Regions from separate parts of the Hydrogenophaga crocea genome, predicted to be linked through region 2. Evidence: predicted binding sites of a transcription regulator. Region 2 holds the regulator's gene; the other holds the start of a gene.

The links. The regulator FNR, encoded in region 2, switches genes on or off when oxygen is low (the NO sensors DNR and NnrR bind a similar motif). The targets are predictions, from matches to a motif close to TTGATNNNNATCAA.
Region 1: the regulator FNR is predicted to act here: its motif matches at 2,468-2,481, upstream of G9Q37_RS06680 (PHA/PHB synthase family protein).

The regions. Positions count from the first base shown of each region.
Region 1 is NZ_CP049989.1:1,364,906-1,368,539, reverse strand. Features, by position in the region: gene G9Q37_RS06685 (acetyl-CoA C-acetyltransferase) at 1-536, opposite strand, end outside; gene G9Q37_RS06680 (PHA/PHB synthase family protein) at 571-2,379, opposite strand; gene G9Q37_RS06675 (hypothetical protein) at 2,496-2,792, shown strand; gene pgeF (peptidoglycan editing factor PgeF) at 2,712-3,482, opposite strand; gene maiA (maleylacetoacetate isomerase) at 3,482-3,634, opposite strand, start outside.
Region 2 is NZ_CP049989.1:1,151,704-1,155,337, forward strand. Features, by position in the region: gene ccoG (cytochrome c oxidase accessory protein CcoG) at 1-852, shown strand, start outside; gene G9Q37_RS05635 (nitrogen fixation protein FixH) at 870-1,154, shown strand; gene G9Q37_RS05640 (hypothetical protein) at 1,157-1,396, shown strand; gene fnr (fumarate/nitrate reduction transcriptional regulator Fnr) at 1,381-2,100, opposite strand; gene hemN (oxygen-independent coproporphyrinogen III oxidase) at 2,238-3,617, shown strand; gene G9Q37_RS05655 (sulfite exporter TauE/SafE family protein) at 3,620-3,634, shown strand, end outside.

The DNA of each region.
Region 1 (3,634 bases), 210 kb from region 2:
GCGAGCGCGTCCTGCATCTCGCGCGTGATGCCGTGGGCCTTGGCGACGTTCTCGGCCGTGATGCCCATGTGGTACTGGTTGTACACGTCCCACAGGCCGTCCACGATCATGGTGTCGGTCATTTTCCAGTCGCCCATGCGCTGGCCGTCGCGGCTGCCGTTGAGCACGTGGGGCGAGGCGCTCATGTTCTCCTGGCCGCCCGCGATCACGATCTCGCTGTCGCCGGCGTGGATGGCCTGGGCCGCGAGCATCACGGCCTTGAGGCCCGAGCCGCAGACCGCGTTGATGGTGAGCGCCGGCGTTTCCTTGGCCACGCCGGCTTTCATCATGGCCTGGCGCGCGGGGTTCTGGCCCACGCCGGCCGCGAGCACCTGGCCCATGATCACTTCGCCGATGGCGTCGTTGGGCAGGCCGGTGCGCTCAAGCAGCGCCTTGATCACCGTGGCGCCGAGCTCGGTGGCCGGGGTCTTGGCCAGGGTGCCGCCGAACTTGCCGACGGCGGTGCGGGCGGCGGCGACGATGACGATGTCTTCCATGGGGTTCTCCGTTGGTCTGCGATGTTGAGAAAACTCAGGCCCGGGCCTTCACGTAGCGGCCCGGGGCGGGTTCGATGGCGGAGTAGGCCTTGCCGCGGCCATAGGCCCTGGGCGCGGCGATCTGCTTGCCGGCCTGGGGCTTGAGCCACGCGGACCAGTCGGTCCACCAACTGCCCGGGTGCTCGGTGGCGTTGGCGATCCAGTCTTTCACGTCCTTGGGGAAGTGGGTGCCGCTGCTGGTCCAGTGGCTGCGCTTGCCCTTGCTCGCGGGGTTGATCACGCCCGCGATGTGGCCCGAGGCGCCCATGACGAAGCGCTTCTTGCCCGGGAAAATCTGCGTGGCACCGTAGGCGCCGCCGATGGGCACGATGTGGTCTTCGCGCGAGCCGTAGATGTAGACCGGCAGCTTGACCCGACGGAAATCGATCTTCTGTCCGCACACCGTGACCGCGCCGGGTTTGACGAGGTCGTTCTGCAGGTACATGTGGCGCAGGTACCAGGCGTAGTACGGCCCGGGCAGGTTGGTGCTGTCGGAGTTCCAGTACAGCAGGTCGAAGGGCGGCGGCGTTTCGCCCTTGAGGTAGTTGCCCACCACGTAGTTCCACACCAGGTCGTTGGGGCGCAGGAAGCTGAAGGTGGTGGCGAGATCGCGGCCGGGCATGAGACCGCCGTTGGCGAACTGCAGCTCTCGGTACTTCACGAAGTTCTCGTCGATGAAGACGTCGAGGATGCCGGTGTCGGTGAAGTCGAGCAGCGTGGTGAGGAAGGTCGCGCTGTGCACCTTGTCCTCGCCGCGGCCCGCGAGCACGGCGAGCGCCGTGCCCAGCATGGTGCCGCCCACGCAAAAGCCCAGCGCGTTGATGTCGGCCGCGCCGCTGATGTCGCGCACGGTGTCGATGGCCTTGATGACCGCGTCCTCGATGTAGTCGTCCCAGGTCTTGTGGCCCAGCGATTCGTCGGGGTTGCGCCAGCTCACCACGAAGGTGCGGTGGCCCTGCTCCACCGCGTAGCGGATGAAGGAGTTCTCGGGCTGCAGGTCGAGGATGTAGAACTTGTTGATGCAGGGCGGCACGAGCAGAAAGGGCCGCTCATACACCTTGGGCGTCAACGGTTTGTATTCGATGAGCTGGAACAGCTCGTTCTCGAACACCACGGCGCCTTCGGTGGTGGCCACGTTGCGGCCCACCTCGAACACGCTCTCATCGGTCATGGACACATGGCCCTGGCGGATGTCGTGCAGCAGGTTGGCCACGCCCTTGGCGATGCTCTCGCCCTGGGTCTCGATGGCCTTTTTCTGGGCCTCGGCGTTGAAGGCCAGGAAGTTGCTCGGCGCGCTGGCGTCGATCCATTGCTGCACGCCGAAGCGCACGCGCGCGCGGGTCTTGGCGTCGCCCTGCACCGCATCGGCCAGGGCCATGAGGGTGCGCGCATTGAGCAGGTAGGCGGCCGCGGTGAACGAGGACAGCGGGTTCTGCGCCCAGGCCTCGCCGGCGAAGCGGCGGTCACCCGCTGGCGTGGGCGTGAGACCCTGGTTCCACAGCGCCGCGGCTTCCTTGAGGTAGGTCTGCTGGATCTCGAGCAGCTGCGCCGGGTCGATGCGCACGCCCTGCCCGCCCGCCTGCTGGAACAGCTCGCCGAGCGCGGGCAAGCCCAGGGGCGAGGCGGCCTGGCCGGCCGGCATGAATGCCCGGAAGGCGGCCAGCGGGTCGGCGCCCTGGGCGGGCATGGCCGCGGCGCCCGGGAAGGCCTGCGCCAGCTGTGTCCATTGCTGCACCAGGTGCTGCTGGAACTGCTGCGCGGCCTGCGCCCAGTCGGGGGTCTGTTCTGGTTTGCCCGATGCCATGCATGTCTCCTCGGCGATTGCCGGTGGCCTACAGTTCGGCCTTTGTCTCTTGATGGGTCGAAGTATCCCTGCGCCGCCTTTCAGGGACTTGACGCAGATCACACAGAAAGCAAGCCGTGTACCTGATCGTGATTGGTTGGATGTATGTCGTGTTGATGATGTCGGTGGCCGAAGCCATGAACACGACCGGTTCGGTGCTCGGGGCCATTGTGACCTTTTTTCTCTACGGTCTTGTGCCCGTCGCCATCATCGTTTACGTGATGCGCACGCCCCAGCGGCGGCGCGAGCGCCGGGCGCAGGAGGCCGCGCAGGACGCGGCCCGCGCGGCGGCCTCAGCCCAGCCAGACGCAGGCCGCGAAACGGCCGGTGCTGCCGAGGCGGGCGGCGTCGCGCCGGTGCGAAAAGAACCGTGAGGGCTGGCCCACGGTGCACCAGCCGGGGCCACCGTCGTTGCCATGCACCGCGACCACGTCCGCGGCCGCGAGCCGCTGGCGCGCCAGACCGGGCAGGTTCGCCCACCATTTGCCGGCCGTCTCGTGCGGCCTGAAATGCCCCGCCGCGGCGGGATCGGCCGCCACGAAGGCCTCGCGCACCTCGTCACCGACCTCGAAGGCCGTGGGCCCGATGGCCGGGCCGAGCCAGGCCAGCACCTCGCCCGGACCCGCGGCCTCGCGCAGCGCGCCTGCCGTGGCTTCGAGCACCCCGCCCACCAGGCCGCGCCAGCCCGCGTGCGCGGCCGCCACCGCCCGGCCCGAGCCGTGCGCGAACAGCACCGGCAGGCAGTCGGCCACCATGATGGTGGCGGCCACACCGGGCACGGTCACGAGCGCGGCGTCGGCCACCGCGCCATCGGGGGTCTCAGGTTCCAGGTGCAGCACCTGGGTGCCATGCACCTGCTGCAGGAACACCGGCCGCGCCGGCGCGGTGAGCCGGGCCAGTGCGGCGCGGTTGGCGACCACGGCGGCCGGCTCGTCGCGCACGTGGTCGCCGAGGTTGAAGCTGTCGAACGGCGCCACCGAGGCACCGCCCGCGCGCGTGGTGCACAGCGCACGCACGCCCGCGGGCGCGGGCCAGTCGGGCGCGAAGGCGCTGCCCTCGGCCATCAGGCCTCGGCGTCGGGGCAGGCCGAGGGCTGCGCCTTCTGGAAGGCCTCGTGCTGCATGCACTGCTCGAACACCGCCATGGTGCGCGTGAGGCCGCTGAAGTCGGTGTTGAAGCGCTGGCCGTTGAAGATCTGCGGCACGAGGCAGCAGTC
Region 2 (3,634 bases):
GCGCTCGGGCCCTGGCAGACCTTCTGGGTGCTGTTCTACGGTTTCGCCACCTATGGCAATGCCGGCTTCCTGCGCGAGCAGGTGTGCAAGTACATGTGCCCTTACGCGCGCTTCCAGAGCGCGATGTTCGACAAGGACACGATGATCGTGACCTACGACGCCCGGCGTGGCGAGCCGCGAGGCGCGCGCAGCAAGAAGGCCGATCCCCAGGCCCTGGGCCTGGGCGCCTGCGTGGACTGCACGCTGTGCGTGCAGGTCTGCCCCACGGGCATCGACATCCGCAAGGGCCTGCAGTACGAGTGCATCGGCTGCGGCGCGTGCATCGACGTGTGCGACGACGTGATGGACAAGGTGGGCTACCCGCGCGGCCTGATCCGTTACACCACCCAGAACGGACTCGCCCAGGGCTGGAGCCGTGCGCAGATGCTGCGCCGCGCGCTGCGCCCGCGCGTGCTGGTGTACGGCGGCATCCTGGCCGCGATCACGCTCGCGGTGCTCGGCAGCCTGGCGCTGCGTGTGCCGCTCAAGGTCGACGTGATCCGCGACCGCGGCGCGCTGGCGCGCGAGGTGGGGCAGGGCCGCATCGAGAATGTCTACCGGCTGCAGATCATGAACGCCACCGAAGTTCCTCAGACTTACCGGGTCCGGGTCGAAGGCCTGCCGGGCATCGAACTCGCGTCCGACGCGCTGGTGCATGTCGACCCGGCCGAGGTGCGCTCGGTGGCCGCGCGGGTGCAGTTGCCGCCGGGCGCGGCCGGCAGCGGCTCGCACCCCATCGTCTTCGACGTGAGCGCGCCGCAGGAGGCCGGCCTGCAGGTGCGCGAGAAGACCACCTTCCTCGTGCCCCGCTGAATGTCCAGGAGAAAACCATGAACGCCGAATCGAACCCTGTCACCCACCCCGTGCCCTGGTGGCGCGTGGGCCCCATGTGGCTGGTCGTGGGCGGGCCGCTGGCCGTGGTGGTGGCGGCCATCGCCACCGCCGTCATCGCCGTCCACGGCGCCGACCCCGTGATCGACAAGGGCGAGTACGAGGCCACGCTGCAGCAGGCCCGTGCGCTGCAGGGCGCCGAGCGCGAAGCAGCGCTCATCAAGCTGCAACCCGCGCACCAGGCGCGCAACCACGCCGCCTCCCCGGTGGCACGGGAGCCCTGAGCATGAACGTGCGGCGCTCGATGGCGGTGGCCTGGCCGGCCTTCCTGCTGGCCGGGGTGCTCGAGATGCTGGTGTTCGCCCTGGTCGACCCGGGCCAGCTGCACTGGCACGGCCAGGCGCTGGAGTGGTCGCGCGCCGCGGTCTACACGGTGAGCTTTTTTGTTTTCTGGGCCGTCATCGCGGTCGCGGGAGCGCTCACCGCGGTGCTGGTCGCACCGGCCGAGGATCAGCCGCAGGTCTGAGGGTTCACGATGCGCCGCAGCGCCTCGGTGTCCTTGATGTGCACGTAGCGCTGCTTGACCTCGATCACGCCGTCGTCGACGAACTTCGAGAACGTGCGGCTGACGGTTTCGAGCTTCATGCCCAGGTAGCTGCCGATCTCCTCGCGCGTCATGCGCAGGTTGAACTCGGACGGCGAAAAACCGCGCGCCTGCAGGCGCTGCACCAGGTTGAGCAGGAAGGCCGCGAGGCGCTCCTCGGCGCGCATGCTGCCCAGCAGCAGCATCACGCTGTGGTCCCGCACGATCTCGCGGCTCATGATGCGGTGCACGTGGTGCTGCAGCGTGGTGAACTCGCGCGACAGCGCCTCGACCTCGTCGAAGGGCATCACACAGACCTCGGCGTCTTCGAGCGCCACGGCGTCGCACGAGTGGCGGTCGTTGACGATGCCGTCGAGGCCGATGATCTCGCCCGCCATCTGAAAGCCCGTGACCTGGTCGCGGCCGTCGGGGCTGGTGACGCGGGTCTTGAAGAAGCCCGAGCGCACGGCATAGAGCGAGGTGAAGCTGTCGCCCGCGGAGAACAGCGCATCGCCGCGCTTGATGCGCTTGCGCGTGGAGACGAGGTGGTCGAGCTTGTCCATCTCGTCGGGGTTGAGACCCATGGGCAGGCACAACTCGCGCAGATTGCAGCCCGAACAGGCCACTTTGATGCGATGGACGTCCATAAGCATGTGATGATTTCCCTCAACAAGCCCGAGCATACCCCTAGAGACACCGTTTCGGCGCGTGCGATTGACGCGGATCAAACCTTCCCCACAGGCCCTGGGGCACAGTGGGCCCGTCTACATCACCAAAGTCTTCCGTGAGCCACGCCATTTCCGACGACCTGCTCAAGCGCTACGACGTGCCGGGGCCTCGCTACACCTCGTACCCCACGGCCGACCGTTTCGTCGAAGCCTTCACCGAGCAGGACTACCGCCAGGCCCTGGAGCAGCGCCGCGCGGGCTCGCTCGCGCTGCCGCTGTCGGTCTACGTGCACGTGCCTTTCTGCGAATCGGTTTGTTACTACTGCGCCTGCAACAAGGTCATCACCAAACACCATTCGCGCGGCGCCGAGTACCTGCGCCACCTCTCGCGCGAGCTCGAGCTGCAGATCGAGCACCTGGGCTCGGGGCAGTCGGTGTCCCAGCTGCACCTGGGCGGCGGCACACCCACCTTTCTGTCCGACGCCGAGCTCGAAGACCTGATGGCCATGCTCAAGCGCCACTTCCGGCTGGTGCCGGGCGGTGAGTACTCGATCGAGGTCGATCCGCGCACCGTGAACGCCACGCGCCTGCAGACGCTGCAGCGCCTGGGTTTCAACCGCCTGAGCTTCGGCGTGCAGGACTTCGACCCCGCGGTGCAGAAGGCCGTGCACCGCATCCAGCCCGCCTCGCAGGTGTTCGAGCTCATGGCCGCGGCGCGCCGCATCGGCTTCGAATCCGTGAACGTGGACCTGATCTACGGCCTGCCCCTGCAGACGCCCGAGTCGTTCAGGCGCACGCTGGCGCAGCTCGCCGAACTGCGGCCCGACCGCGTGGCCCTGTATGGCTACGCGCACCTGCCTGCGCGCTTCAAGCCGCAGCGGCGCATCGTGTCGGCCGAACTGCCCGGTGCGGCCGACAAGCTCGCCATGCTCTCGGCCTCGCTCGACGCACTCGGCGAGGCGGGCTACGTTTACGTGGGCATGGACCACTTCGCGCTGCCCGACGACGCGCTGGCCGTGGCCAAGCGCCAGGGCCGGCTGCACCGCAACTTCCAGGGCTACAGCACCCAGCCCGACTGCGACCTGATCGCGCTCGGCGTGTCGGCCATCGGCCGCGTGGGCGCGACCTACAGCCAGAACGCCAAGACGCTCGACGAGTACGTGGACCTGCTCGACCAGGGGCGGCTGCCCATCGTGCGCGGCCTCGCGCTCTCGCGCGACGACCTCATGCGCCGCGCGGTCATCATGTCCATCATGTGCCAGGGCGTGCTGTTGTACGAATCCATCGACCAGGGCCACCTGGTGGACAGCCGCCGCTACTTCGCGCGCGAGCTCGAGCAGCTCGAGGACTTCGCCGAACAGGGCCTGGTGCGCATCGACGACGCCGGCGTGCACGTGACCGAGCGCGGTTGGTACCTGGTGCGCGCGATCGCGATGGTCTTCGACCGCCACCTGCAGGTGGACCAGGACCGGGCCCGGTTCTCGCGCATCCTCTGACCATGACGGGTTCGTTG